Regions from separate parts of the Kitasatospora misakiensis genome, predicted to be linked through region 3. Evidence: riboswitches for the same ligand, from Rfam matches in the RefSeq annotation. Region 3 holds a riboswitch; each other region holds the start of a gene.
What was found. Region 3 has a riboswitch for cobalamin ahead of ACFP3U_RS22225 (cobalamin biosynthesis protein). Riboswitches for the same ligand answer to the same signal wherever they lie in the genome.

Region 1: another riboswitch for cobalamin. It lies ahead of ACFP3U_RS33065 (prenyltransferase/squalene oxidase repeat-containing protein); the one in region 3 lies ahead of ACFP3U_RS22225 (cobalamin biosynthesis protein).
Region 2: another riboswitch for cobalamin. It lies ahead of ACFP3U_RS05815 (ribonucleoside-diphosphate reductase subunit alpha); the one in region 3 lies ahead of ACFP3U_RS22225 (cobalamin biosynthesis protein).

Annotation. Positions count from the first base shown of each region.
Region 1 covers NZ_JBHSOF010000068.1:888-10,406, reverse strand. The annotation lists gene ACFP3U_RS33095 (MDR family MFS transporter) at 1-275, shown strand, start outside; gene ACFP3U_RS33090 (hypothetical protein) at 297-521, opposite strand; gene ACFP3U_RS33085 (darcynin family protein) at 518-859, opposite strand; gene ACFP3U_RS33080 (TetR/AcrR family transcriptional regulator) at 980-1,711, shown strand; gene ACFP3U_RS33075 (SRPBCC family protein) at 2,164-2,595, opposite strand; gene ACFP3U_RS33070 (M4 family metallopeptidase) at 3,020-5,734, shown strand; cobalamin riboswitch at 5,940-6,059, shown strand; gene ACFP3U_RS33065 (prenyltransferase/squalene oxidase repeat-containing protein) at 6,172-7,242, shown strand; gene ACFP3U_RS33060 (flagellar hook-length control protein FliK) at 7,281-7,787, shown strand; gene ACFP3U_RS33055 (NAD(P)-dependent oxidoreductase) at 7,835-8,908, opposite strand; gene ACFP3U_RS33050 (glycosyltransferase) at 9,088-9,519, shown strand, end outside.
Region 2 covers NZ_JBHSOF010000004.1:166,317-175,835, forward strand. The annotation lists gene ACFP3U_RS05815 (ribonucleoside-diphosphate reductase subunit alpha) at 1-1,959, opposite strand, end outside; cobalamin riboswitch at 2,141-2,268, opposite strand; gene ACFP3U_RS05820 (GH12 family glycosyl hydrolase domain-containing protein) at 2,364-3,614, opposite strand; gene ACFP3U_RS05825 (glycoside hydrolase family 26 protein) at 3,714-5,090, opposite strand; gene ACFP3U_RS05830 (glycosyltransferase family 2 protein) at 5,090-7,117, opposite strand; gene ACFP3U_RS05835 (DUF2510 domain-containing protein) at 7,325-8,359, opposite strand; gene ACFP3U_RS05840 (GNAT family N-acetyltransferase) at 8,459-8,953, opposite strand; gene ACFP3U_RS05845 (hypothetical protein) at 8,896-9,264, opposite strand; gene ACFP3U_RS05850 (helix-turn-helix domain-containing protein) at 9,358-9,519, shown strand, end outside.
Region 3 covers NZ_JBHSOF010000030.1:77,968-87,486, reverse strand. The annotation lists gene ACFP3U_RS22250 (M6 family metalloprotease domain-containing protein) at 1-851, opposite strand, end outside; gene ACFP3U_RS22245 (cobyrinate a,c-diamide synthase) at 1,089-2,501, opposite strand; gene cobO (cob(I)yrinic acid a,c-diamide adenosyltransferase) at 2,611-3,216, opposite strand; gene ACFP3U_RS22235 (putative cobaltochelatase) at 3,223-5,367, opposite strand; gene ACFP3U_RS22230 (cobyric acid synthase) at 5,364-6,878, opposite strand; gene ACFP3U_RS22225 (cobalamin biosynthesis protein) at 6,875-7,921, opposite strand; cobalamin riboswitch at 8,010-8,188, opposite strand; gene ACFP3U_RS22220 (alpha/beta hydrolase family protein) at 8,558-9,519, shown strand, end outside.

The sequences.
Region 1 (9,519 bases), on a different contig from region 3:
TGGTCGCCCGACACTCCCCGAGCCACGCCAGGGGCCGCTACCAGGGCGTCTACGCCATGGCCTGGTCGACCGCGAACATCACCGCACCCCTGGCCGGCGGCACCGTCATCGACCGCTTCGGCCCCGACGCCCTGTGGGCCGCCTGCGCGGCCGTAGGCACCTGCGTCGCCGTCGGCTACTGGGCCCTGCTGCGCGAACCCGACCGGCACCGCCCGGCAAGCAGCCCGAGCACCACCGGCCAACACCCAGGTATCACCACAGGATCATGTCCGTAGGTATCAGAGGCTTCACGTTGGTCACCTATGCTGCCATGCCCGATGTCCGGCGCCACGTCGTCGAGCAGGACGGCGGCCGCGATCTGTGCCGCGGCCAGGGCGGCGAGGAGTTTGGGCGTTCGCGTCGTGCCGGGCGAGCAGGTCGACGTCGCCGGTGACGAACAGGCCGGCGAGCGCGGCCTGCGCGAGCGTGTCGAGGAGGAACGCGCACGTCAGTGCCCGGATCAGGGTGATCGGCGCACTCATGCGGCGGCCCCGGCGGCGAGGCTGCGCTCGAAGTGCTCGTGGCCGTCTTCGATGCCGAGCACGACATCCTTGAAGGTCAGGTAGCCCTGCCCGACCAGCGGGGTGTCCCGCAGCTCCTCGATGAGGAAGTAGTAGGCCGTCAGGTCCTCGGTCTCCAGTAGCGCGAAGTCGCTGAACCGGGTCTGGAACGCCTCCGCGTCGAAGAACCGGGCCCGCACCCGGTCTGCGTACTTCTCCACCAGCGGCGCGATGTGGGTCGCCTTGAGCCGCTGCCGCTCGGAGCGGGGCAGAGCGAGCCACTGCGGCGAGAACGAGTAACCGAGCATGACCACGTACATCGGGCGAATCCCCCAGGAGTAAGGGCAGGCTGACATGGCGTGAGGTCTTCCCACGCCTCCAACAAGTGCTGACGGTGTAAGCTACAGCTGACAGTGTCAGCAAAGTCAAGTGGAGATGGGATGCCCGACCAGCCGCTCACCCGCCGCGAGCGCCAGCGCGAGCAGACCGCGGCGGAGATCCTGACCGCCGCCCGGCACCTGCTCGCCGTCGACGGGCCGGCCGCGCTCACCCTGCGCGCCACCGCCCGCGAGGTCGGCATGACCGCCCCTGGGGTCTGCCGCTACTTCCCCGACCACCGCGCCCTCGTCCAGGCCGTCGTCGCCGGCCTCTACCGCGACCTGGCCGCCGAGCTCGAAGCCGCCCGCGACGCCCGCCCCGACGCTCCCACCGCCGACCGGCTCGCCGACGCCGCCCGCGCCCTGCGCCGTTGGGCGCTGGCGCACCGAAGCGAGTTCACCCTGCTGTTCGGCAAGCCCGTCCCGGACGCCGGCACCGCCCCCGAGGACCCGGCCCACGACGCGGGCTGGCGCTTCGGCCAGGTCTTCCTCGGCCTGATGACCCAGCTCTGGCGCGAGGGAGCCATCCAGCCGCAGGCCACCCCAGACCTGGCCCCGGCCTGGTGGTCCCAGTACGACGACCTGCGCGAACACCTCACTCAGGACGTCCCCCTGCCCGTCCTGCACCAGTTCGTCCAGGCGTGGACCCGCATCTACGGCCTCGTCGCCCTAGAGGTCTTCGGCCACCTCGACTTCACCCTCGCCGACCCCGAACCCTTCTTCCAGCAGACCCTGAGCGACGTACTGGCCGAGCTCGGTGCGGCCGTGCCGGTACAGGAGCGGCCCCAGAACTGATCCTTGGCCGGCCAGGGTCGAGCCCCGCTGTTCTTTGAGCTTGGGAGGGCGGTAAGGGGGAGACCGAGACCAGGAGACGGTGAAGGTTCGGACCGCTGCGCAACAGTGATTCGACGTCCCAGGGCGCTCGCGGACCAATCGTGGTGCGGCGATTCGCTGAGGGCGACTCTGCTGAGGAGCTGACGCGCCTGCTTCACCCTGCCTCCTTCGATCACGCTGCTGCAGGGCGGGTCTTCTTTGCCTCCTACCAGTCGGTGCAGGACACGGCCGGCCGATTGGACAGAGGAGAGTGCTGGGTGGCCATGCAGGGGACTGAGCTGGTGGGAACCGTGACGCTGGCGGCCCCGTACGAGGCACCGGACGGGTACCCAGCCCCGGCGGGAGCGGGCTCGTTGTGGCAACTGGAGGCGACAGCCGGTTCGGCCGACCGCCGAACGGCCTGACGCGGCTGCTCAAACCTCCGAGCCGCGGGACCGGGGCGCTGCGGTGGCCAGGCCGTCGGCCATGCGCTGCATGAAGCGCGTCAGATACCACTGCCAGAACCGGCCGGACAGCGGGAGTCTCGGGGTGAAGACGGCGGACCAGCTGATGTGGGTACCGCCCTGCGGCGCCTGTGCGAGGTCGACGGTGCCCCGGTAGGAGCGGAAGGGACCGCCGACCGTCTCGTAGCCGAACCTGCGGTCGGAGACGAGTTCGACGACGCGCTCCCGGGAGAACGCCCGGCCGGTGCGGAACACCCTGGTGTCGCCCACCTGTTGCAGGGCGCCCGGGTCACCGCCGCCCTCGATCTCGGCGGAGTCGATCGGTGACCACGACGGCCAGGTACCCGCACGTAGGAGCAGCGCGAAGACGGCGGCGGGCTGCGCCGGCGAGTGGGACGTCACGGCATAGGAGTAGTGAGTCGCTTTCACAGGAGTTCGCCTGCCCATCTGTCGGCGCGTTCCGGGAACGGTGCCACTACGGTACGGCCACGATTTTGCCTCTGATATGACAGATCATCAAGTTATGGTATGCGGCCTGCACTTCATCGAACGGGCAGCTCGCGGCGATCAGGATGGCGCGGCAGCGGGGGCACGTGATGGGCGGGTGTTGTCCCACGGGGATCGATCATCCTCAGTGTCTGCCGGTCTACATATTCAGTCTATCGACATATGCAGAGGGATGGCCTATGTTGATCCGCATGGCGGGCGGCCGGTTCCGGAGAACGGACGAGCCGTGGGGTGGGGCGTCCGCTGTTCACGTGTGGTCCGGCAGGCCGTCGGACCGTTTGCTTCCCGTGGGAGGACCGCAGTGCATCACCGTTCCCGTATGCCCGGACCCAAGTTGCTCGGTGTCGCGATCGCCGCCGTGCTCGGCCTCGGTGTGGGCGTGCCACCGGCGTTCGCCGCCCCCGCCGCTGATGCCGATCCGGTGCCCGGGCTGGTCGCCGGGGCGGAGACGGCTGCTCCGCAGCTGGTCACCGGGCTCGCCGAGGCGGCTCCCGGTGCCGGTCCGGGCGAGGCGGCCCGGGCGCATCTGGCCGCCCATCAGGACCGTTACCGGGTCGACCCGGCGCAGCTGGCCGAGTCCGGGACGGAGCGTGCCGCAGACGGTCGGCGCACCGTCAGGTTCGAGCAGCGGTACGGCGGGATACCGGTCTTCGGGGCCAGGTACCTGGTCCACCTGGTCGGCGAGGGTGCCGGGCAGCGGGTCGAGTCGGTGGGCGGCAAGTACTTCACCGGCCTCGCCGCCCCGACCGCGCAGACCGTGCCGGACGAGGTGCTGCGCAGGCTCGCTGTCGACGCGGTCCGGGATCCGGCGGCCCGCGAGGGTGCCGTCGCCGAGGACCATGGCCTGCTGGTGCTGCCCGGCGGCGCCGGCCGGCTGGTCCGCCACTTCACCGTGTGCGGGACCGACCCGGCGCACTGGGCCGCGAAGGCGCGCGAGGTGTTCGTGGACGCCACCGTCGGCGAGGTCGCCCTCAGTTACGAGGTTCGCGCTCCGTCCGCCCCGGTCGCTGAGGCCCCCGCGGCCAAGGCCGTCGGCCTCGAACCCGCCACCGGTACCGCCCCGGACGCCCTCGGCCGCCCGACGCGGGTGAACATCGGCCGGCTCCCGGACGGCACCTACCAGCTCGTCGACCTCACCCGCCCCGCCACCGTCACCACGTACGACGCGGCCGGCCGGGACGTCATGGACTTCGAGCGCTCCCTGCCCGCCGACGCCCGCCCGGCGGCCTCGGCGACCACCGACTTCCCGGCCTCCACCGGCACCAGCGGCGCCACCGACGCCCACCTCAACGCCGCCGCCGTGTACGACTTCTACCGCGACCGCCTGGGCCGCGACGGGATCGACGGCAAGGCCGGACCGATCACCTCCGTGGTCAACGTCACCAGCAACGGCGAGCCCCTGGAGAACGCCTACTGGGACGGCGAGAAGATGATCTACAGCGGTGGCAGCGAGAAGCGCCACCCGTTCTCCGTCGCGCGGGACGTCGCCGGCCACGAGATGACCCACGGCGTCGTCAAGTACACGGCCGGGTTCGTCAACCTCGGCCAGTCCGGCGCGCTCGACGAGGCCGTCGCGGACTACTTCGGCAACGCGATCGAGGTGACCAGCCGGGGCATCCCGATGACCGACCCGAAGGCCGCGCTGCTCGGCGAGGGCCTCTGCCGCACCGGCACCCCCGAAGCCTGCGCCGACCGGCGGATGGACGACCGCCGCACCACCGTCGCCGACTACATCGGGGTGCCGTCCGGCGTCGACAGCGGCGGCGCGCACCTCAACTCCACCATCGTCTCGGGGGCGTTGTGGGACATCCGGCGCACCCTCGACCCGCTCCTCGCCGACCGCCTGGTCTACCGCGCGCTCGCCGAGTACCTCACCCCGCTGGACGACTTCGTCGACGCCCGCAACGCGGTGCTCGCCGCCGGTCGCGCGCTCGGCCTCGACCGTGCCCAACTCCGCACCGTCGCCGGGGCGTTCGACGCGCACGGGATCAAGGACGGCTGGCAGCGGCGGATCGGCGTGGACAGCCGCCCGCTGCTGCGCGAGCTCTCCAGCGAGAGCATCGCGCCGGACGTCGCCGCCGGCCGCTGGGTGGCGGCCACCGCGGGCAAGGGCGCCAAGGGCAGCATGGCCGTGTTCGCGGGAGCCGTCGGCGGCTCCGCCGAGCCCGTCCGGCTCAGCCCCGAGGACGGCCGCTCGCACGGCTGGCCCGCCACCGACGGCACGTCCGCCGCGTGGGTGGCCATGGGCCCCGGCGCCGACGGCACCTGGGGCACGGAGGTGCTGGCCCGGCCGCTCGACGGCGGACCGGTGCGCAGCGTCCACCGCGCGGTGAACGCGTTCCTGAGCGGCGTCCGGGTCGCCGGCGGCGACGTGGCCTTCGTGGGGAACGACCCCGCCACCGGGAAGGCCGGGCCGATGCTCTCCCGCGACGGCGCCCCGGCGGTGGGGATCCCGCTGCCGGACGGCCACCGCGCCTCCGACCTCTCGCTCAAGGACGGCCTGCTCGCCTGGACGGAGAGCTGGGAGGCGGGTGAGCGGACGGTGAGCGCGCCGACCGTCTACTCGATCGCCGCCGGCAAGGTCGTCGCCCAGTACGTGGTGGACGACGCGAACGCCCCCGGGACCGAGGTCGGCAGCACCCGCCTCGCCGGCGACCGACTGCTCTGGGTGGAGTCGCCCGCCGACAGCACGAAGGGCAGCGCGATCCGCTCCGGCGCCCTGGACGGTTCCGGCGTGACCGACCTCCTCCCCGGCGGCAGCGGCGCACCGCACCGGATCCGCAGCCTCACCGCCTCCGACCGCGCGGTCACCTTCGGCGACTACGGCCACCGTGCGACCAAGGGCACGAAGAACGCCGACCTGCCGAAGCTCTGGCAGCTGCCGCTCACCGGCGGCACCCCCGAGCGGCTCTCCTGCAACCGCGGCGGCCAGTACGGCCCGGCGGCCGACCGGGGCACCCGGGTGGTCTGGCTGGACGCCACGGCGGGCCGCACCGATCTGGTCGTGCGCGAGCGCGCGGCCGGCACCTGCTGACCGGACGGCGGCTGCCCCGGGGTCCTTACCAGGGCGCCTGACCCCGGCGCCCGGACCCCGTCCGCCCCCGGTCGATCGCCCGCCCGGCCGCCGCACCCGCGACGGCCGGGCGGGCCCATGTCGTGCGGGGGGCGGTTCGATCCACCGGGGCTGGACCGGCCCTGACCTCTTGTCAGTTTGTCAGCAGAGCCGACATCATGAGCCGTCATGTTCTGACTCCGCCGTCGGGGGAAGTCCGGTCGAATTCCGGCGCTGACCCGCAACGGTAGGCCGCCGACGGCAGTCGGCGGCGAGCCCGAGTACCCGTCGGCGGAGGTGTGTGCCCCCCTCCTCCCGTCGTGGTCTGCGGCCAGGGGCCCCAGGAGCCGGCCGGCGGACACCCCGGGCGGCGGCCGGCGGCACCCGTGCGCCCAGGCCCGGAAAGGCCTCCCGTGCCCATGACCGTGCCCCAGACCGAGACCAAGACCCGGAATGTGTTCCGCCGCTCGCTCGGCCCGCTCGCGATAGCCGCGCTCGCGCTGACCACGGCTCTCCCGGCCGCCACCGCCGCCCCGGCGGCCCCGGCCTCCGGCGACACCGCCTCCGCCACCCACCGCCCGGACGCCGCCGCGGCCGGGTGGCTGGCCCGCCAACTCGTCGACGGCGACCACTTCGAGTCGGTCTTCGACGGCACCGCCTACCCCGACCAGGGCCTCACCGTCGACGCCGTCCTGGCCTTCGCCGCCGCCCGCAGCGCCGACCAGGCCGCCGCCCGCGCCACCGCCTGGCTCGCCCGGCCCGACATCCTGAGCGGCTACCTCGGCGACGGCACCACCGAGGCCTACGCGGGCGCCACCGCCAAGCTCCTGCTCGCCGCCGAGGTGCGCGGCGGCGACCCGGCGGCCTTCGGCGGCGTCGACCTGCCCGCCCGGCTGCGCTCGCTGCTGACGCCGACCGGTCGCTTCTCCGACCGTTCGCAATGGGGCGACTACAGCAACGCCTTCGGCCAGTCGCTCGCCCTGCTCGCCCTCCAGCGCACGCCCGGCGGCGCCCCGGCCGCGGCCGCCGACTTCCTGGCCGCCGCCCAGTGCGCCGACGGCGGCTTCCCGATCGCCTTCGGGCAGCCCGCCTGTGCCGCCGACACCGACGCCACCGCGCTCGCCGCCCAGGCCCTCGCCGCGACCGGCCGGGCGGCCAAGGCCAAGGCGGGCCTGGACTGGCTGACGGCCCACCAGAACGCCGACGGCGGCTTCGCGGCGGCCGGTGCCACCGCCTCCAACGCCAACAGCACCGGCCTGGCCGCCTCGACGCTGCTCACCGGCGGACGGTTCGCCGCTGGGCTCAAGGGCTGGGGCAGCCTGGTGAAGTTGCAGCAGGGCTGCGCGGCCGACCCCGCCGTGCGCGGCGCCGTCGCCTACGACGCGAGCGGCTTCAACCCCGCCAACGCCGCCCGGGCCACCGCCCAGGCCGTCCTCGGCCTCTCCGGCCAGGGGCTGGCCGGCCTCAGCGCCCAGGGCGCCCGCCCGTGACTGCCCGCCCCCGCGCGCCGCACCCGAGGAGCACACCCATGACCACCACCGCCCGACCCGCCCGACCTGCCCGCACCACCCGCCGCACGCTCGGCGCCCTCGCCGCCGCCGCGGCGCTCACCGCCGGCCTGCTCGGCGTCTCCACCGCCACCGCCCCGCCCGCCCGGGCCGCCGCCTGCACCGGGACCTCCGGAGTCACCGTCGTCGTCGACTTCACCGCCCTCGGGGGCGGCATCCAGACCGGCTGCGCCCCGGGCGACCCGGCCAGCGGCCTCGCCGCCCTCACCGGCGCCGGCTTCCCGTACGCCTTCCATCCGCGCTTCCCGGGCTTCGTCTGCAAGATCAACGCCCTGCCGGCGAGCTGCACCAACCCGACCGGCACCGCCTACTGGTCGTACTGGCACGCCGCGCACGGCGGTCCGTGGTCCTACAGCAACCTCGGCGCGGGCTCCTACGACCCGGCCCCGGGCGACGTCGAGGGCTGGTCCTTCGGCGCCGGCACCCAACCGGGCATCACCGCCCCCCTGACCCCCGGCACGGCCTGACGCGGTCCCCAAGCGCGGGCCACCGCCTGACCGGCCATCAGCGCAGGTCAGGCGGTGGCCACCGGCACACCGTCCGGGCGCCCGCTCAGGAGCGCCGCGATGTGGTCGGCGCAGCGGACGGCCGCCTCGGCCATCGCGCTGCGGGTCATCCCGGCCACGTGCGGGGTCAGCAGGGCGTTGGGGAGTCCGAACAGCGGTGAGTCGAACGCGGCGTGCTCGTGCGCGAAGGTGTCGACGGCCGCCGCCGCGAGGGGGTGGGTCGGGTCGCGCAGGGCGTCCGCCAGGGCCGACTCGTCGACGATCCCGCCGCGGGCGGTGTTCAGCAGGATCGCGCCCGGCCGCAGCAGCGCCAGCTCCGTCCGGCCGATCAGGCCCCGGGTCTCCGCGGTGAGCGGCAGGTGGACGGAGACCACGTCGCTGGCCGCCAGCAACTCGGCGAGGGAGCCGGCACGAGGCACCCCGTCCCCAGGGGCGGGGTGCCGACCGAGGCCCTGGACGGTCATGCCGAGGGCGCGCGCCCGCCCGGCCAGGGCCCGGCCGATCCGGCCGAGGCCGAGGATGCCGAGGGTCAGCTCGGACAGGGCCCGGGCGGGCGCCGCCGGGCTGCGCCAACGGCCCCGGTGGGAGGACTCGTTGTGGGCGACGAGGTCCCGGGTCAGCGCGAGGAGCTGGGCCAGGGCGAACTCGGCGACCGCGTCGGCGTTGGACCCGGGCGTGTGGGTGACGGCGACCCCGTGGCGGGCGGTGGCGGCCAGGTCGACGTGGTCGGTGCCGGCCCCCGCCCGGCCCACCACGCGCAGCGGCGCGGCCGCCCGCGGGCCGGCCGTCCGGGCCCCGGTGGCGGCGGCGAGGAACGCGGCGCGCAGCGGCACCCCGGCCCGGGACTTGACGGCGTGGTGGCCTCCGCCACCGAGGGTCTCGGCGATCAGCGCCGCCTCGTCGAAGGGGTCGAAGTCGGTGAACTCCACCCGCCCGGCCCAGTCGGCCCGCACGGCGGTGTGGTCGGCGACCCGGCGCAGGTTCAGCGTGACGGCCAGCCCGTGGCCGAGCAGGCGCTCCAGCTCCACGCCCAGCAGGTCCCCGGGAGCCGCGTCCAGCAGCAGGATCCGATGCCGCCCCATGCGGTCCCCCTTCCTTCGCACCGGACCTTACCGGGCGTCGGGGTGGGGCAGCGGATCTGAGTGATCATCATCACCGCCGTCTCCAAGCTATAGCGGACCGGGGGGCTTGCCGCAAGGCCCCGGTGACGTCGCAGAATCACCCTCCGAAATCGATGTGCGGGGACCAGGGAGGGCGCGAGATGCGAGTTGTGCTGTCGACGTACGGGTCGCGGGGGGACGTCGAGCCGCTGGCGGCGCTCGCGGTGCGGCTGCGCGACCAGGGCGCGGACGTGCGGGTGTGCGCTCCGCCGGACGAGGAGTTCGCGGCGCGGCTGGCCGAGCTGGGCGTGCCGCTGGTGCCGGTCAGTGACGCGGTGCGCGCGCTGGTGACCGGGGCGGCGCCGGCGCCGACCGACTTCCCCACCCGGGTCGCGACCCTGACCGCCGCCTCCTACGAGGCGGTCCTCGGGCAGGCCGAGGCGGGCGGCGCGGTGGTCGCGACCGGCCTGTTCCCGAGTGCGGCCGGCGCGCGGGCGGCGGCCGAGAAGCTGGGCGCCCGCTTCGTCTACGTGGGCCTCCAGCCCACGATCCTGCCGTCGCCGCACCACGCGCCGTTCCAGTACCCGGGCCGG
Region 2 (9,519 bases), on a different contig from region 3:
GAGGAACTCGCCGGAGAGGGTCTCGCGCTTGAACAGGTTGGAGACCTGCGGCTCGATGCACTCGTAGACGCCGGCGATCGAGGCGATGGTCGCGGTCGGGGCGATCGCGAGCAGCAGCGAGTTGCGCAGGCCGGTGGTGGCGACGCGGGCGCGCAGCGCCTCCCAGCGGTCGGCCCACTCGGGCGCGGCGGTCGGGCCGTGCTTGCCTTCCAAGAAATGATCGATGTGCAGCTCGCCGCGGGCGGCGCGGGTCTCGTCGTACGCCTCGTGGCGGCCGAGCTGCTCGGCGAGGTCGGCGGAGCGCTCGTAGGCGGTGAGCATGATGCGCTCGGAGATGAGCGTGGAGAGGGTCTTGGCCTCGGCGGAGTCGAAGTCGATCCGCAGCTGGAAGAAGACGTCCTGCAGGCCCATCACGCCGAGGCCGACGGGGCGCCAGCGGGAGTTGGAGGCGCCGGCCTCGGGGGTCGGGTAGAAGTTGATGTCCACCACGCGGTCGAGGAAGGTGACGGCGGTGCGGACGGTGGCGTCCAGGCGCTCCCAGTCCATCGCGTTCAGCAGGTCGGCGGCGGTGGCACCGGCGGCGACGTGGGCGCCGAGGTTGACCGAGCCGAGGTTGCAGACGGCGGTCTCCGAGTCGTCGGTGACCTCCAGGATCTCGGTGCAGAGGTTGGAGCTGTGCACCGTGCGGCCCGGCAGCGCGGTCTGGTTGGCGGCGCGGTTGGAGGCGTCCTTGAAGGTCATCCAGCCGTTGCCGGTCTGCGCGAGGGTGCGCATCATCCGGGCGTAGAGGGTCTGCGCGGGGATGGTGCGGACGGCCTTGCCGGCCAGCTCGGCCTTCAGGTAGGCCTCGTCGAACTCGGCGCCCCAGAGGTCGACCAGCTCGGGGACGTCGGCGGGGGAGAACAGCGACCAGTCCGCGTTGGCGTTGACCCGGCGCATGAACTCGTCCGGGATCCAGTGCGCCAGGTTGAGGTTGTGCGTCCGGCGCGCCTCCTCACCGGTGTTGTCGCGCAGCTCCAGGAACTCCTCGATGTCCGCGTGCCAGGTCTCCAGGTAGACGCAGGCCGCGCCCTTGCGCCGGCCGCCCTGGTTGACGGCGGCGACCGAGGAGTCGAGGGTGCGCAGGAACGGCACGATGCCGTTGGACTTGCCGTTGGTGCCGCGGATCAGCGAGCCGCGGGAGCGGATCCGGGAGTAGGACAGGCCGATGCCGCCGGCGTGCTTGGACAGCCGGGCGATCTGCGCGTAGCGGGAGTAGATCGAGTCCAGGTTGTCCAGCGGGGAGTCCAGCAGGTAGCAGCTGGACATCTGCGGGTGCCGGGTACCGGAGTTGAAGAGGGTCGGCGAGGAGGTCAGGTACTCCAGCCGGCTCATCAGGCGGTACAGCTCGGCGACCTCGGTGACCGACTGCTCGGTGTCGCCGACCGCCAGGCCACAGGCGACGCGGAGCAGGAAGTGCTGCGGGGTCTCGACGACCTTGCGGGTGATCGGGTGGCGCAGCAGGTAGCGGCTCTGGACGGTGCGCAGGCCGAAGTACTCGAAGCGGTCGTCGCCGTTCGCGTCGACCAGCGCGTCCAGGGCGGCGGTGTGCTTGGCGACGAAGGCGGCGGTGGTGTCGCCGATGAGGCCCTCGGCGTGGCCGACCGCGATCGAGGTGGAGAACGAGACCGCGCCCTGGCTCGACGCCTCGTCGACGATCTCCAGCGCGAGCAGCCGGGCCGCGAGCTTCGAGTACTGCGGGTCCTCGGCGATCATCGACGCGGCGGCGTCGACGGCCAGCCCGCGCAGCTCGGCGAAGTCCGAGCCGGCGTGCCGGCCGCGGAGCGCGGCGGCGGCGACGTGGCCGGGGTCCACCTGGGGGAGGTCGGCGCTGCGATCGGTGAGAAGGCGCAGGAGCGCGCCGCCGGGGTCGGAGACCGTCGGGTCGGCGGGGGCGGAGCTGGAACCCTGGGCGGGCAGGGCGACTGAGGCAGCGGTGGTCAAGGCGCTCTCTCCTGGCGGCGATCGGCGGTGGAACGGGGGCCGGGCCGATTGGGCAGGGGAGTACGCCGCGCGGGCCCGTGGGTGTCGCGCGCGTGTCGTCCCCGGCCCGCCCGCGAGGCCCGGAAGGTGGTGCTGGTGCGCATGGCCTCTGCGGGGAGGAGCCGGCACGCCGTCAGCAGGTCATCGGACTCGCGGACTCCCGGGGGGAGGCGCCGCACACCGCTGCGGGGCAGTCCCGGAATCGCACCGGGTTCCCCTGCTTCGACAGCAGGAGTGAGCATACATCTAGTGGCGCTCGTCCGACGAAGCCCCACATGTAGTGTCGCGAGGCTGCGTGTCGCGGGTCGGGTGCGATAAGCTGCGGGGGCTTTCGGAGCCCGTCAGACCGGTGCGTGCCACTCCTGCGCGGGCTTGGCGGCGCACAGCCGCATCCGCACCTGGGAGCCCGTACCGGTGCCCGTGGGGCCGGTCGCCGGGTTCTCCACGCACTTCCCGCTGTCCTCGTTGAGCAGCTGCCCCGCGTCGGTGGCGCGCCAGCGCTGGTCGGGTCGGCGGGTGCAGCCGGTCAGCACCGGGAAGCCGATGTCCGGGTCCTCCAGACAGCGTCCGCCCTGGCCGACGGAGCCGTCCTCGCCCATCGTCCAGGTCTGCGCCGGGGAGCCGTCGCAGGTGGCGGCGCCGACTGCGGCCGGGTCGCCGGCCACCCGGCTGTCCAGGCAGTAGCCGGGCACCGCGGAGGTGATCGCGCCGCTGGGGCGGCCCGCGGCGACCTCGAAGGAGAACGCGTCGGTGGTGAGGCCCGCGCCGCCCTCCCAGATCTCGAAGCCGGCCTGGACGGCGCACAGGAACGAGCCGGCCGGGACGTAGCCGCGCTGGACCGCGTCGCGGGTGAAGGCCCGCAGGTCGAGCCCGGTGACGACGTTGGTGGCGGAGGCCGCCTCGTAGGTGAGCAGGGTGTGGCTGCTCTTCTTCGGCGCCTCGTACACCCGGTAGGCCTGGCCGCCGCTGCGCAGTTCCCCGGCCTGCTTGCCGAACGGCGAGGTGCCGTTGCCGCGCAGCCAGATCATCACCTCGGCGCTCTCGGTGAAGGAGCAGCTGCCCCGGGTGGTGCTGTACCAGAGGTCGTAGGAGGCGTTCCAGACGCCGCCGTCGACCTGGGTGGTGCGCCAGGTGCTGGTGGCGTACCGCAGGTTGTCGACGGCGATGGGCAGCGGGCTGACGCCGTCGCCGCCGACCGGGGTGCTGATGTGCGGGTACGCGCCGGGGCCGCGGACCGGGTCGGCGATGTTGCCGCGGGCGACGGCGCTGCGGGTGACCGCGAAGGAGGCGCTGTCGGCGCCGCCGCGGATGCACAGGCCGCCGGTGGCGTTCCACTCGTTGGGGTTGATGATGTAGCGCCCGGAGTCCACCGGCTGCGAGGGGTAGCGGTTCTGTGCGGTGGAGCACAGCTCGCCGGGTTCGGCCGTGGTCAGGGGCGGCGGGGGCGGCGGGGCGACCGCGGCGGTCGAGGGGGCGCTCTCGCGCGGGATCAGCACGGCGCACAGGCAGAGCACCAGGAGGGCGGTGGGGGCGATCCACCACCAGGCGCGCGGCCGGGGGCGCCCGGCTCCGGGCAGGAACGGGCGGACCATGGTCTTCGCCTCCCAACGGGGGGTACTGGTGTTCGGTGTGCGGGGCGGCCGGTGCTCCCGGCGGCCTCCCGCGGGCGCGTGGCCCGCGGTCGGTCGAGGCTATCCGTCGGCCGGCGGCGGAGTGCTCCTGGGCTTGGTGGCGGTCGGCTTCTTCGCCGTGGCGGCCGAGCCGGACGGCTTGGCGCCGGTGGAGCCGGACGGCTTCGCGTTCGGCGAGGGCGAGGCCGACGGCGAGGGCCCGGCGGACGGCTGGGCGGGCGGCGCGGGCGGCGGCGCCGTCCGGAGCGGCTGCGAGCGGACGGTCCACTGCCCGGAGTACCGGGGCGCGGCGACACCGGCGGCGTACGCCGCACTGGCCGGCCCGGAGGAACTGACCCGCCAGTCGACCTCCTTGACCGCCTCGTACCAGATCAGGCCGATGATGTCGGGGTGCTGGGGGAGCTGGGTGAACATCTCGCTGATCCAGCGGGCCTTCTGGCCCGAGCTGTCGGTGGCGGCCGTCTCGGTGATGACCACGGGCTTCTGGCTGAAGCCCCGCAGCTTCTTCAGCGTCGGGTCGAAGATCTGGTCGAACGAGAGGTACTTCTCCAGGCCGACGGTGCCGTAGTAGCCGGACAGGCCGATCCAGTCGACGTAGTCGTCACCGGGGTAGAGCGAGTCCAGCGGGGTGGCGTTCTCGTAGTCGACGTTCGGGCTCCACACCCAGACCACCTTGTCGGCGCCGGCCTGCCGGAAGAGGTCGTGGACGTGCTTCCAGGCCTGGACGTACTGGCCGCGGCGGTTGCCGTTGGCCTGCTCGGCCCACGGGTACCAGTAGCCGTTCATCTCGTGGGCGAAGCGCAGGGCGATCGGGTAGCCGAGGCTCTTGACGCCCTCCGCCCACTGCTTGATGTAGCCGTCGAAATCGCCGCCGATGATGCGGCTCAGCGCGTACTCGGGCTGCTCGCCGCGGAGCTTGTCGACCTTGGACTCCTTGCGGAAGTCCCAGGGCTCCCAGGCGACCATCGGCATGATGCCGCGTTCGGCCACGGTGTCGAAGACCCGGCGGTCGAAGCGCTTGTCCCACCAGCCGACGGAGAACTCCAGCACGCTCGGCTGGTGCTTCACGGCGGTGGCGAACTCGTCGACCGGGTCGAGGTCGTAGGGGCCGGCCTTGGTCATGACGCCCATGAACGCGCCGCCGGGTGCCGGGAACGGCGCCGGGGCCGGCTCGGCGGGGGGCGCGGGAGCCTCGGCGTTCGCCGGGGTGGTGGCGGGCGTACCCGACGGCGTGCCGGGGGCGGCGGACGTGGCCGGGGCCGGTGAGGCCAGCGCGGCGACCAGCCAGTCCGGCATCGCGGTCGGCGCGGAGCCGGCGAAGGCGTACGGGGCGGGCGCGTGGCGGGCGTTGTACTTCGGCGCCAGCACGAAGGCGTAGCTGGCCAGCAGCGCGAGCGCCAGCAGGCCGATGATCCGGGGCACGGTGATCCGCAGCATCAGCGGCCGCCCTTCCGGCTGCCGCCGGCGGGGGCCGGCTCCAGCAGCTCCGCCAGTTCCCGCTCGGGGGCCTTCCTGGCACCCCTCGCGGCTGTTCCGTCCGGCCGGGTGCCGTCCGTCTCGTACGCCTCGTCCGTCCGGTACGCCTCGGCCTCGTACGCCTCGTACGCCTCGCCCGCGTCCTCCGCCTCCGCGTGGCGCTGGGCGGGCAGCTCGGCGGCGGCCCGCCGTTCGGCCCGGGCGATCCGGCGCGCGCTGACGAAGGAGATGACCGGCGGCGCGATGCCGGTGAACATGCTGACGCCGGCCCAGAACCGGAGCAGCCAGATGCCGTGGTGCAGGGTGAAGCTCGCGGCCAGCAGCCCGGCCGCGACGGCGGCCCAGAGCAGGTGCAGCCGGAAGGTCGAGAGCCGCTCGGCGCTGCGCAGGTCGCCCTTGGCGGTCACCGCGTAGGCCAGCGGGCGGCGCAGGATCGCGGCGATCGCGGCGGCGACGTACACCGGCCCGGCGAACAGGGCGAGGCCCATGCCGGCCATGCCGATCTCGCGCCGCTCGTGGGCGGCCAGGTTGAAGCGCCGCAGCCAGAGCCAGAGCAGGAACCAGCTGCCCATGCTGGCGCCCCACAGCGAGGTCCAGAGCACGGTGTCGAGCTGGATCGAGGTGATCCCGCAGGCCAGGTAGACGGCGGTGGCGAGGCTGCCCAGCACGGTGGTCGCGGCCACGCTCGGGTAGTAGAACTGGACCAGCCCGTACAGCACCCGCTGGCGCAGCCGCAGCTGGATGCCCTTGCGCAGCCGGGTCTTGAGCAGGATCTCCCAGATGCCGAACGCCCAGCGCTTCTGCTGGTTGAAGTAGTCGGTCCAGGAGGTCGGGCCCTCGCCGACGGCAAGCACGTCGGGGGTGTAGACGCCCTTCCAGCGGCGGCCGGTGGCCGGGTTCTCGGTGGCCTGCACCCGCATGCTGGTGAGGTGGTCCTCGATGATCGAGTCCTGGTAGCCGCCGATCTGCTGCCAGGCGGCGGGCCGGTACAGGTGGTTGGTGCCGATCAGCAGCGGGGCGTCCATGCCGTTGCCACCGCGCTCGACCAGGCCGGAGAAGAGGTACTGCTGCACGGAGGCGCCGTGCGCGACCCAGTTCTCGTACATGTTGCCGTACACCTGGGGGGCGACGACGAAGGCGGTGTCGGGGTCGCGGAAGTAGCCGAGGGTGCGCTCCAGGAAGCACGCCAGGGGGACGTGGTCCGGGTCCATCTGGGCCACCACGTCGTACTTGTGCTCGTGCTCGGCCCGCCAGGAGTTGTGGTTGCCGGACTTCGTCTTCGCCCGGAACTCGCCCTCGGCCTGGTTGTACTCGGGGCGGCCCTTGCGGCTGAAGTGGTGCACCCCGAGGCGGGCGGCCATCGCCTTGACCCGGTCGTCGTCGCCCTCGTCGAGGATCCAGACGTCGACCTCGCCGTCGTACTCGATCTCCAGCATGGCCGAGAGGGTCTGCTCGACGATGTCGAGCGGCTCCTTGGCCGGGACGATCGTGGTGAGCACCGCGATCTTGAGGCCGGGCTGCGCGGTGACCGGTATCGGGTCCTTGGCGCGGAACGCGAACACCCAGACCGCGAGGTTCTGGACGAGCCGCACCACCTCGACGGTCACCACGGCGCAGAAGCAGACCCGGGCGACGTTGACCCGCCAGTCGGCGGACCAGCCGACGCCCGGCCCGGGTATGTGCGAGGGCAGCATCAGCCAGCCGACGAACACCAGGCCGGCCACCGCGTTGAGGGCGACCAGCAGGGTCAGCACGAACTTGACGCCGGGGGAGGAGACGGTGCGGAAGCGCACCGTGTCGACGCCCTCGCCGTCCTGCAGCGGGCCGGAGGTCTCGGCGCAGGCCAGGTAGTTGCGCCGGGCCGAGGCGTTGCGGGACTGGGCGCGGGTGAGGCGCCGCTCGTGCGGGGCCTCGGGGAGGAGACGGCTGTGGCGTCCTCGTCCGCGCCGGCCGCCGGTGTGCGTCGTCCGTTCGTCGGTGGCGTCCACCAGGCCAATCCCCCGTTGTGCGCCGTCCCGTCGTTCCCGGTCCGGCTGTTGTCGTCCTCGTTGTGGCCCTGATCTCCGGCGTCCCGCCAGGTGCGGCGGGCGCGGTGGCCGCTAGTGAGCATAAGGGCACCCCCCGGTGAGGGGTCACCGGGGGGCGGGGGCAACGTCCGGACCCGGTTGGTCCGGACGTCTCCGGATGTCTCCGGATCAGGGAGTGATCTTGACCGAGTTGGCGATCTGGTCCATCAGGGCCAGCGGCGGGGCCTCGGTGGCCTGGTCCAGGCAGATCTGCAGCACGGGCACGGTGGTGGCGCCGGCCGCCGGGGTCACCTCTAGGACGCCGCAGTAGGCGTCGGGGGTCGAGGAGCCGCTGGACATCGGCACGTGCCAGAGCGCCAGGTAGCCGTCCAGGCCCTGGATCTTGACGGCGGACTGCTTCATCGGCTCGGGCGGCGTGGGCGCGTCGGAGCCGAAGCGGGTGTTGTACAGCAGCTGGCCCATGCCGAGGACCATGGACTTCGGGTCGGCCCAGCCGCCGTTGAGGACCCGGAGGTTCTGGACCACCAGACCGCGGGTGCAGGCGCCGCTGCCGTGGCCGACGCAGGCGTACGGGGAGACCGCGTAGCGCACGTCGGTCGGGTTCTTGGCGTCGCTCTGGACCTGCCAGTCGGCCGGCAGCAGGAAGTTCATCTTCGAGTCCTGGCCGGTCACCGGCTTCCCGCCGGGGTACTGCTGGCCGCCGGTCAGGGCGGTGCCCATGAAGCCGTTGGGGCTCTTCGGGTCGGCGGTGGCCGCCGGGGCGGTGCTGCCGCCCGCCTTCGGGGTGGTGGTCTTGTCGGCGGTGCGGTGGCCGACGACGTAGCCGGCGCCGGCCATGACCACGGAGAGGACGACCGCGCCGACGCCGAGCAGGACCTTGCGGCGGGTGGTGTTGGGCTCGACGGTCTCGAAGACGACCGAGGTCGGCGTGAACGGCTTCGGCGCGGCCGGGGCTGCCGGGGCGGCGGTCGCGGCGGGCGCGATCACCGTCGGCGTCGCGGCGACCGAGGGGGCGGGGCCGAAGGCGCCGGGCGCGCCCTGGCCCGGGACCGCCCCGCTCGTCCCGGATGTCACCGTCGCGCCGTCGGCCGCGGACTTCGGCCGGGTGCGGCCGCTCCAGGTGGAGCCGTCCCACCAACGCTCCGTATTGGGCTGGCCGGAAGGGTCGTCGTACCAGCCAGCCGGCGTGTTCCCCGTCGTCATGCGGCGGATCCTAGCAGCAGGCTAAATGCGATCGTCATATCCGATGCCGGATCGTCGCCTTGGGGCCGGAGCCCTTCTCCGTGCAGGCCGGAGAGCCGCTCAGAACGCCATGCGGTAGACCATCAGATCGATGCCCGGGACGGGCGACCAGTCCCGCTCCGGGGCGCGCTCGAAGCCGACCCGCTCGTAGATCCGGTGGGCGGCCCGCATCTCCTGCTGGGTGGAGAACGCCATGCCGGCCAGCCCGAGTTCGCGGCTGCGGGCGAGCGCGGCGCGGACCAGGGCCTCGCCGACGCCGCGCCCGCGGGCCGCCGCGGCGGTGGCGAGCATCCGGATCTCGCCCTCCTCGGGGGTGGCGATGTCCGCCCAGGTGGTGCCGCCGACCGCGAAGGTCACGCAGCCGAGGACGGCGCCGGCGGCCGAGTCGACCGCGACCAGGAGTTCGGCCTCGGCGGCCCGGCGGGCCGCGTCGCGCAGCCGGTGGACGTAGTCGCTGTCGGAGGCGGTGTAGCCGTCGCCGACGAAGGCCTCGACGGTTATGCGGCCGGCTTCCTCGTACTCCTCGGGACGGGCCGGGCGGATGACGATGTCCATCCGGCCAGTGTGCCGGAATCCCCGGGGAGGACGGTGAGCGGGGTGCGGGCGCCGTCGGCAGGAGTGCTGGTGGGAGCGGTGGCGGTGGCGGTGGCGGGATCGGCGGACGGGCGGAGCGAGGCGGCGGGCAGGGTGCCGTGCAGCCGGTCCGGCAGGGCGGGGTCGACGGGGTAGCCGCCCGGACGGTGCCAGTTGTCGCGACCGGTGGCCTGCTGCGCCGCCACCTCGCGTCCGACCAGGGCGCCGAGCAGGCCGAACCCGCCGACCGTTCCGAGCAGGGCGAGCGCGCTGGCGAGTGTGTCGGAATCCATGGGTCCACTCTCCCGGCGGCCACGGCCGGGGACGAGTGGCAGGAATGCCCGAATGCATCGAAAAACTGCCACCGCTCGGGCTACCCTGTCGGCATGCTCAAGAACGTGGTCGCGGTCGTCATGGAGGAGATCCACCCCTTCGAACTCGGGGTGGCCTGCGAGGTGTTCGGCCTGGACCGGTCCGACGACGGGCTGCCCACCTACGACTTCGCGATCGCCGGCCCGCGCCCCGGGCCGCACCGCACGCACGCCGGC
Region 3 (9,519 bases):
CCCCACTCGTGGGAGCAGACGCCGACCCGGCAGTCCTCGGGGACGGTGAGGAAGGTCTGCATCTCCAGGCCCGGACCGACCGGGAAGCCGGGCGTGAAGCTCCACTTGGCGCTCCACAGGGCACCCGGCCGCTCGATCTTCGGGACGGCCTCGGCGCCGCGTCCGGCGTGGACGATGAACAGCGCGGTGACGATGCCCTCGTCCAGGACGTCCAGCGTCTTGGGGAACGGCACGCCCTTGTCGCGGGCGATCTTCAAGGCGTCGGCGGCCATGCCGACCTCGTTCTGGGGGAAGCCGTCCGAGTCCTGGCCGGACAGGCCGTTGGCGTAGAAGGAGAGCGGGTGCGGCAGCCGGAACCAGCCGTGCACCTCGCCCTGGACGTCGATGCCCTTGCCGCCCGGAGCGGCGGGGTCGAAGCCGCTGACCTCGCGGTAGTAGTCGCGCATCGAGCCGGTCGGGAACGTTCCGGAGCTGAACAGCAACTCCTGGAAGTGCTCGACGGTGTGGGCCGGGTCGTGCGGCTGGTCGGGGAAGTCCACCAGCAGCACCAGGGTGGGGACGACGCCCTTGAGCTTCTCGGACGGGTGGTCGATGAGCTGGGCGCCGGTGCGGGGGCCGGGGCGGAGGGCGCCGTCGTCGAGGCCGACGACGTTCTCGCCGCGCCACTGGGTGCGCAGCACACGGTAGTACTCGCCGAAGGAGATGCTGTCAGGGAGCCGCTGGGCCGCGATCAGGTCGCGGTACTCGTCCTGGAGCTCGTCCAGCGCGGTCGGGGAGAGCGGGACGGGGCAGGCGTGCGGGAGGTGGTGGGGGGTGGGACGGTGATGCAGCGGGGTTAATGTGTAACGCATGGTGACGGCTCCTTCGAGCCTGTTCACCCCGCCGGGGCGTGTGCCGCGCCGCAGGGGCGTGTTCGGCGCCCCGTCGAGTAGGCGGTCGCCGGCAATCGGTCGGCTCGTTGAAAGGCGGTCGGGTCTGGCCGGTACCGGTTGCGAAAAGGGCGATATGCGGTTGTTTGTCACCATTCTGACGCTCCGGACGGCCAAAAAACCAGACCCGAAGGGCCGTCGGATCCGCGGCGGCCCCGCTCAGCCGGCCCGGTACGCCGCGGCGGCCGCCGCGAAGGAGGCGGCGAGCTGCGGGGATCCCGCCCAGTGCAGGTGCAGATACGAAGCGTGAACGTTCGCCGCGCCCGTCGCGCCGCCCGCGAACCCCTCGGTGCGCGGGCCGTCCGGCAACCGCCAGCCCCAGGCGGGCCGTTCGCCGGCGCCCGGTTCGCAGACCGTCCGGTGGAACTCGTGCCCGCGCACCCGGGTGCCGGTCGGCGCGACGGGGGAGTCGTGCAGCGCGACCGCCTCCCGGTATCCGAGCGTCAGCCGCTCGGTCATCCGGGCCGAGGTGTCCAGCACCCCGCACATCGGCAGGCCGTCCAGCTCCCGGCCGAGGTAGAGCAGTCCGGCGCACTCGGCCGAGACCGGGCCGCCCGAGGCGGCGAACGCGGCGATCGCGGTGCGCAGTTGACCGTTCGCGCTGAGTTCCCGGACGTACAGCTCGGGGAAGCCGCCGCCGATCACCAGGCCCGCGGTGCCCTCCGGCAGGGCCTCGGCGTGCAGCGGGTCGAACGGTACGACCTCGGCGCCGGCGGCGGTCAGCAGCTCGGAGTTCTCGGCGTACGAGAAGGAGAACGCCGCACCCCCGGCCACCGCGATCCGCGGCGGTGAGGCAGGCCGCGCCGTCGGGAGCGCGGAGGCGGCGCCCAGCGCGGCGATCTCGCCCGCCGGGTCCCACGGTTCGGCGTCCAGCGGCGGGGCCGTGCGCGCCAGCGCCAGCACCGCGTCCAGGTCCACCGAGGCGGCGACCAGCTCGCCCATGTCGGCCACCGCCCGCAGCGCCTGCTCCGAGCGCTCCACGGCCGGGATCAGCCCCAGGTGCCGGGACGGCGTCGCGACGGCCGCCGAGCGTCGCACGGAGCCCAGCACCGGCACCCCGGAGCCCTCCTCCAGCGCCTCGCGCAGCAGCCGCTCGTGCCGGTCGGAGGCGACCCGGTTGAGGATCACCCCGGCCAGCCGGACCTCCGGGTCCCAGGAGGCGAAGCCGTGCACCAGGGCCGCCACCGAGCGGGACTGCGAGGAGGCGTCCACCACCAGCACCACCGGCGCCCGCAGCAGCTTCGCCACATGCGCGGTGGACGCCAGCTCGCCGCGCCCGGACGCGCCGTCGAACAGCCCCATCACGCCCTCGACCACCGCCACGTCCGCCCCGGCCGCGCCGTGCAGGAAGAGCGGGGCGATCCGCTCCGGCCCGCACATGAAGGCGTCCAGGTTGCGGCCCGGCCGGCCGGCGGCCAGGCCGTGGTAGCCCGGGTCGATGTAGTCCGGGCCGACCTTGTGCGGGGAGACGGCCAGTCCGCGCGCGGCGAGCGCGGCGATCAGGCCGGTGGCGATGGTGGTCTTGCCGGCGCCCGAGGAGGGCGCCGCGACGACGAGACGGGGGATGTTCACGTGCTGCTGCTTCTCTCGCTGGTCCCGGGGTGTGGCGGGCCGTACGCGGTACGCCACCGCGTACGGCCCGCCAGGCGATGCCTACCGCCCGACGCCTACCGCCCGACGGCTACCACTCGATGCCGCGCTGGCCCTTGCGTCCGGCGTCCATCGGGTGCTTGACCTTGGTCATCTCGGTGACCAGGTCGGCGTAGTCGGTGAGCGCCTCGGCCGCGTACCGGCCGGTGATGACGACGTGCTGGCTGCCCGGACGGTCCTTCAGTACGGCCACCACCTCCGCCGGGTCGATCCAGCCCCAGTGCATCGGGTAGGTGAACTCGTCCAGCACGTAGAAGCGGTAGGTCTCGGCGGCGAGGTCGCGCTTGACCTGCTCCCAGCCCTCCTTGGCCGCCGCCTCGCTGTCCATCTCCATCTCGCCGGTGCGCTGGATCCAGGACCAGCCGGAGCCCATCTTGTGCCAGTCGACGGTGCCGCCCTCGCCGGAGGCGCCGAGCACGCGCAGCGCGTTCTCCTCGCCGACCTTCCACTTGGCGGACTTCACGAACTGGAACACCCCGACCGGCCAGCCCTGGTTCCAGGCGCGCAGCGCCATGCCGAAGGCGGCGGTGGACTTGCCCTTGCCGGGGCCGGTGTGCACGGCGGTGATCGGCTGGGTACGGCGCTGACGGGTCGTCAGACCGTCGTCGGGGACGCTCTCGGGGACACCCTTGGGCATGTCGGCTCAGGCCGCCTTTCGCGAAGCAGAAGCAGAAGCAGAAGCAGAAGCAGTGGAGGAGGTCGGACGGTTCTCGCGGACGAGCGCGGCGACGCCGTCGGCGCGCAGCTCGTCCAGGCTCACGGAGGTGGCACGCAGCCGGCCGGCCAGCGTACGGGCCAGGCCGAGCCGGACCGGGCCGGACTCGCAGTCCAGCACCACGCTCGCCACGCCCTGCCCGGCCAGCAGCCCGGCGGCCCGGAGCGACCGGGCGATGGCGTCCCGCCCGCCGGTGGCCCGGCCGTCGGTCACCACGACCAGCAGCGGGCGGCGGTCCGGGTCGCGCAGCCGCTCGACCCGCAGCACCTCGTGGGCCCGCAGCAGCCCCTCCGCCAGCGGGGTGCGCCCGCCGGTGGGCAGCGACTCCAGCCGGGCCGCCCCGACCTCCACCGAGGAGGTCGGCGGCAGCGCCAGCTCGGCCCCGGCGCCCCGGAAGGTGATCATGCCGATCTTGTCCCGGCGCTGGTAGGCGTCCATCAGCAGCGACAGCACCGCGCCCTTGACGGCGGTCATCCGCTGCCGGGCCGCCATCGAGCCGGAGGCGTCCACCACGAACAGCACCAGGTTGGACTCCCGGCCCTGGCGCACCTGCTCGCGGAAGTCGTCCTTGTGCAGCACCAGCGCCCGCGAGGACCGCCCGCGCGCCAGTTGGTGCGGGGCGGCGGCGCGCAGCGTGGCGCTCAGGTGCAGCCGGGCGAGCCGGCCGCGCGGGCGGCGGGCCCGGATGGTGTGGCCGCCGTCGGTCTCGGCGGGGGAGCGGCGGCCCTGGGCGCCGCGCCCGGTGCCGTCCACCGCGAACAGCCGGGTGCGGTACGGGTCGCCGGCCGCGACCGGCGCGGTCTCCCGGGCGGGGGAGGGGGGCTGCAGCGGGACGGGCTGCGGGGCGGGGGCGTCGTCCGGGGCCGGCGCGTCCGCGGCCCCCTCCGGCGGTCCGTCCGGGCCGGTCGGCTCCGGTGCGCCGCCACCGCCGCCGTCGGGGCCGCCGTCCTGCGGGCCGTCGCCGTCGGGCCCGTCCGGGCCGCCCTCGCCGTCCGGGTCGTCCTCGGGCTCCCGGGAGTCGGCCTCCTCGGCCTGCGCGGGCTCCGGCTCCGGCTCCTGCTGGGCCTGCTCCTCCAGCACCCGGTCCAGCTGCTCCTCGTCCAGCCCGGGGGCGTCGAAGGGGTTGCGCCGCCGCCGGTGCGGCAGGGCCAGCTGGGCGGCCTTGCGGACGTCCTCCGCCAGCACCTCGGTGCGGCCCGCCCAGGCGGCCAGGGCGACGGCGGTGCGGGCCATCACGATGTCCGCGCGCAGCCCGTCCACCTCGAACGCCGCGCAGACGGCGGTGATCTGACGCAGCGCGGTGTCGGTCAGCTCGACCGAGGGCAGCAGGGCGCGGGCGGCGGTGATCCGGGCCGCCAGCGCCCGCTCGTCCTCGGCGAAGCGGGCGGCGAAGGCGGCCGGGTCGGCGTCGTAGGAGAGTCGGCGGCGGACCACCTCGGCCCGCTCCACCGGCTCCCGGGTGGCGGCGATCTCCACCGTCAGGCCGAACCGGTCGAGCAGCTGCGGCCGCAGCTCGCCCTCCTCCGGGTTCATCGTGCCGACCAGCAGGAAGCGCGCCGCGTGCCGCACCGACACGCCCTCGCGCTCCACGTAGGAGCGGCCCATCGCGGCGGCGTCCAGCAGCAGGTCCACCACGTGGTCCTGGAGCAGGTTGACCTCGTCGATGTAGAGCACGCCGCGGTGCGCTCGGGCGAGCAGCCCCGGCTCGTACGCCTTGACGCCCTCGGACAGCGCGCGCTCCAGGTCCAGCGAGCCGACGATCCGGTCCTCGGAGACGCCGACCGGCAGCTCGACCAGCCGGGCCGGGCGTTCGGAGGCCGGGGCGCCGGCGTGCGCGCCGTCCGGGCACTGCGGGTCCGGGCTCGCCGGGTCGCAGGCGAAGCGGCAGCCGTCGACGGTCGCGATGGACGGCAGCAGCCCGGCCAGCGCGCGCACCATCGTCGACTTGGCGGTGCCCTTCTCACCGCGCACCAGTACCCCGCCGACCGCCGGGGAGACGGCGTTCAGCAGCAGGCCGAGCCGCAGGTCGGCCATGCCGACGATCGCGGTGAACGGGTATCGGACGTCACTCATGCGTGTTCTCCAGGGGCTCCGGGCGCCAGGGTCGGCAGCGATCCGGCCGCCGGCACCCCGCCCTCGATCAGCTTCCACAGCGCGTCGGTGTCGGCGTGCTCCTCGATCAGCTCGCCCAGCCGGTCCAGCCGGGCCTCCCGCGCGTCGGCGAACGAGGTGTCCGGCGCGGGGACGAACGCCCGGCCGGCCGCCGCCGCGACCTCGCGCAGCAGCTCGCGCCGGAAGCCGTCGTTCTCCAGCGCCCCGTGCCAGGTGGTGCCCCAGACGGAGCCCTCCCGGCAGCCGTCCAGGAACGGCTCCCCGGCCTCCACGGTGACCACGCCGTGGTGGATCTCGTAGCCCTCGACGCGCTGGCCGTAGGCCTCGCCGACGGGGCGGCCGAGCACCTTCTCCGCGCCGAACCGCACCTGCGTCGGCAGCAGCCCGAGGCCGTCCACCGCGCCCGCCTTCGACTCGACCTCGTCGACGATCGAGCGCGCCAGCATCTGGTAGCCGCCGCAGACGCCGAGCAGCGGCAGCCCGGCCGCCGCCCGCGCCTTCAGCACCGGCTCCAGGCCGCGCTCGCGCAGCCAGGCGAGATCGGCCACGGTGGCCCGGGTGCCGGGCAGGACGACGAGGTCGGCGTCGGCCAGCTCCTCCGGCCGGGTCGCCCAGCGGACCAGCACACCGGGCTCCTGGACGAGCGCGTCCAGGTCGGTGAAGTTGGACAGCCGGGGGAAGCGCAGCACGGCGACCCGCAGCACGTCGGCGCCGAGCGGGCCGCGCGCGGCGGTCCGGTCGACGACGGTGGACAGGTCCAGCGAGTCCTCGGCGTCCAGCCAGAGGTCCGGCAGCATCGGCAGGGTGCCGAGCACCGGACGGCCGGTCAGCTCGCGCAGCATCTCCAGCCCGGGGGCGAGCAGCCGCGCGTCGCCGCGGAACTTGTTGACGAACCAGCCGGCCACGTGCCGCTGGTCCTCGGCCGACAGCAGCGCCAGCGTCCCGTACATCGCCGCGAAGACGCCGCCCCGGTCGATGTCCCCGACCACGACGACCGGCAGCCCGGCGGCGGTGGCCAGGCCCATGTTGGCGATGTCCCGGTCGCGCAGGTTGATCTCGGTGGGCGAGCCCGCGCCCTCGCAGACCACCACGTCGAAGCGGCGGCGCAGGTCCGCCAGGCACTCCAGGGCGCGCTCCAGCAGCACCGGCTTGCGCTCGCGGTAGTCCAGCGCGCCGACCTCGGCGACCGGGCGGCCCAGCAGCACCACCTGGCTGCGGCCGTCCCCGCCGGGCTTGAGCAGCACCGGGTTCATCGCCGCCTCCGGCTCGACCCGGGCGGCCTGCGCCTGCATCGCCTGGGCGCGGCCGATCTCGGCGCCGTCCGCGGTGACGAAGGAGTTCAGCGACATGTTCTGCGCCTTGAACGGCGCGACCGCGACGCCCTGCCGGGCCAGCCAGCGGCAGATGCCCGCGGTGACCACGCTCTTGCCGGCGTCCGAGGTCGTCCCGGCGACCAGCAGTGCCTTGCTCATGCCCCGCCCCTTCTCCCGCTCGCTGCCTTCCGGGCCGGACTGCCCGGACCGCCCGGACTGCCCGGACCGCCCGACCTGCCCAGCCTGCCCGATCTGCCCAGTGCGGCCTGGAGCAGCAGGTGCCCGGCGACCGTCGTACCCAGGGCCAGCGCGCTCACCCGCCGGGAGAGCACGCACGCCCGCTCGATGTCGTCCACCCCGACCGGCCGCAGCCCCTCGCCCAGCACCGGCCGGTGCTCGGTGCGCTCGCCGTACCGGAGGGTCCCGCCGAGGCGGACGCCCACCGCGCCGGCGAACGCCGACTCGGCCTGGCCGGCGTTCGGGCTGGGGTGCGCGGAGCCGTCCCGCCGCCAGACCCGCCAGGCGGTGCGCGGTTCGGGGGCGGCGGCCACCGTCAGCAGCGCGGTCAGCCGGGCGCCCGGCCAGCCCGCCACGTCGTCCAGCCGCGCCGAGGCCCAGCCGAACCGGGCGTAGCGCGGCGAGCGGTGGCCGACCATCGCGTCCAGGGTGTTCACCGCGCGGAACGCCAGCAGCCCGGGGGTGCCGGCCAGCCCGCCCCAGACCAGGGCGTTGACCACGGCGTCGGCGGTGTTCTCGGCCACCGACTCGACGACCGCGCGGGCGATCTGCCGCTCGTCCAGCCCGCTCGGGTCGCGTCCGCACAGGTGCGGCAGCCGCTCCCGGGCCGCCGTCAGGTCACCGGCCGTCAGCGAACGGCCGACGGTGCGGGCCTCCCGGGTCAGCGAGGCGCCGCCGAGCACCGTCCAGGTCGCGGCGGCGGCCAGCGCGGCCCGGCCGAGCGGACGGCGGGCCAGCAGCCGGTCCGCGGCCAGCGCGCCGGCCGCGACGGTGCCCACGCAGAGGGCGGTGAAGACGGCGCCGGCGGCGCGGTGGTCGCGCCAGAGCCGCTGCTCCAGCCGGCCGGCCGCGGTGCCGAAGCCGGCCACCGGGTGGCCGCGGCGCGGATCGCCGAACCGGGCGTCGGCCAGGTATCCGGCGACGGCGCCCGCGCCGAACGCGGCGGCCCGGGTCAGCGGGCGCACGGCACGCTGCGCGGCGTCGTCGAGGGTGGGTTCGGGCCCGGCGGGGCAGCCTGCATCGCGTGCGTGTCCTCACTCAGGGTCCGCGCCCTGGATCGACGTACCGGGGGCGAGAGTCTCCTGGCTTCCGGGTCGGACGCGCTCCCGGGCCCTCCGGCGGCTTCTGACGGCTCGCTGCGGCTGGTTCCGGTCGTGCTCCCCGGTGACAGTGGCGGGACCGCGCCGGACTCGCACCGGCTTCCTCTGCATGCCTCCGTAATGGCTGAAGGATCCCATCACGGGCCCGATCCGGGAGTCAACCGAGGTCGCGGAGGGGTTGGTCACACGGCGGACCCCGCCCGGCGCCCGCCGTTTCCCGTCGCTGCCTCCGCGCCCGCCGACAGGCGCGGGCCGACGCGATCGGCCGGATCGTGCGGGTGGACCGGGCGGACCTCGCCGCCGTCCTGCGGTCCGATCCCGCCCGGTCCGATCCGGCCGTTCCGGCGTCTTCCGGCCGGGGCGGGCCCGCGGTGGTGACATTCCCGGTGTGACCTTCCTAGCGTGACAACCCGTACGGCCGTGTCCTGCTGGCCCCGCCCCGCCCCGCCGAGTGGACTGGGCTGTGGAGTGGGTCCAGACACCGATCAGCGGGGAGCGAGTATGCGTTGGGGAATCGCGGCCACCGTGGCGGCCGCCGCCGTCGGCACCGGGGCGGCCGTCCTGGTGATCGGCCGCCGGGCCTCGGAGCGGATGGTCCGCCCGGCCGCGGGCGTCCGGGAGCGGACCGGCCCGGTGGTCGTTCAGAGCCTGGGCGCGGGCCGGATCACCTTCACCCGGAGCCCGCTGAGCGAGCGCCCCGGCCGCTGGGCCGTGGAGTGGGGCCAGGACGGGCACGCCGTCGTCGAGGAGGTGCTGCACCGCGACGAGCAGGGGGTGACCCGCCGTCTGGTCCGCGCCGACCGCGGCACCCTCGCCCCCGGCACCGAGGTCCGCTTCACCCCGCGGGTCTACCTCGGCGACCCGGCCGCGGCGCTCGGCCTGACCTTCGGCGAGACCGCCGTCGAGGGCGAGCTGGGCGCGCTGCCCGCCTGGTGGCTCGACGGCAAGCGCGGCACCTGGGTGATCCTGGTGCACGGCCCGGACGCCGACCGCTCCCAGACCCTGCCGGTCCTCCCCGTCCTGCGGCGGCTCGGCCTGCCCGCGCTGGCCGTCAGCTACCGGGGCGACGCGGGCGCGCCGGCCTCCCCGGACGGCCTCGGCCACTTCGGCGAGACGGAGTGGCGGGACGTCGAGGCGGCGATCCGGCTGGCCCTGGACAGCGGCGCGGGCCGGGTGATCCTCTACGGCTGGTCGCTGGGCGCCACGATGGCCCTGCAGGCCGCCGCCCGGTCCGACTACGCCCCCTCGATCAGCAGCCTGGTCCTGGACTCCCCGGTCCTGGACTGGCCGGCCACCGCCCGCCGGGGCGCCGCCCGGGCCGGCTTCCGGGGCGCGGCCGCCGAACTCGGCGCGCTGGCCGCCCAGGGCCGCACCGGCGTGGATCTGGCCGACTTCGCGCGCCTCGCCGAGGGCGCCGACCTGCGCGTGCCCACCCTGGTGCTGCACGGCCCCGACGATCCGGT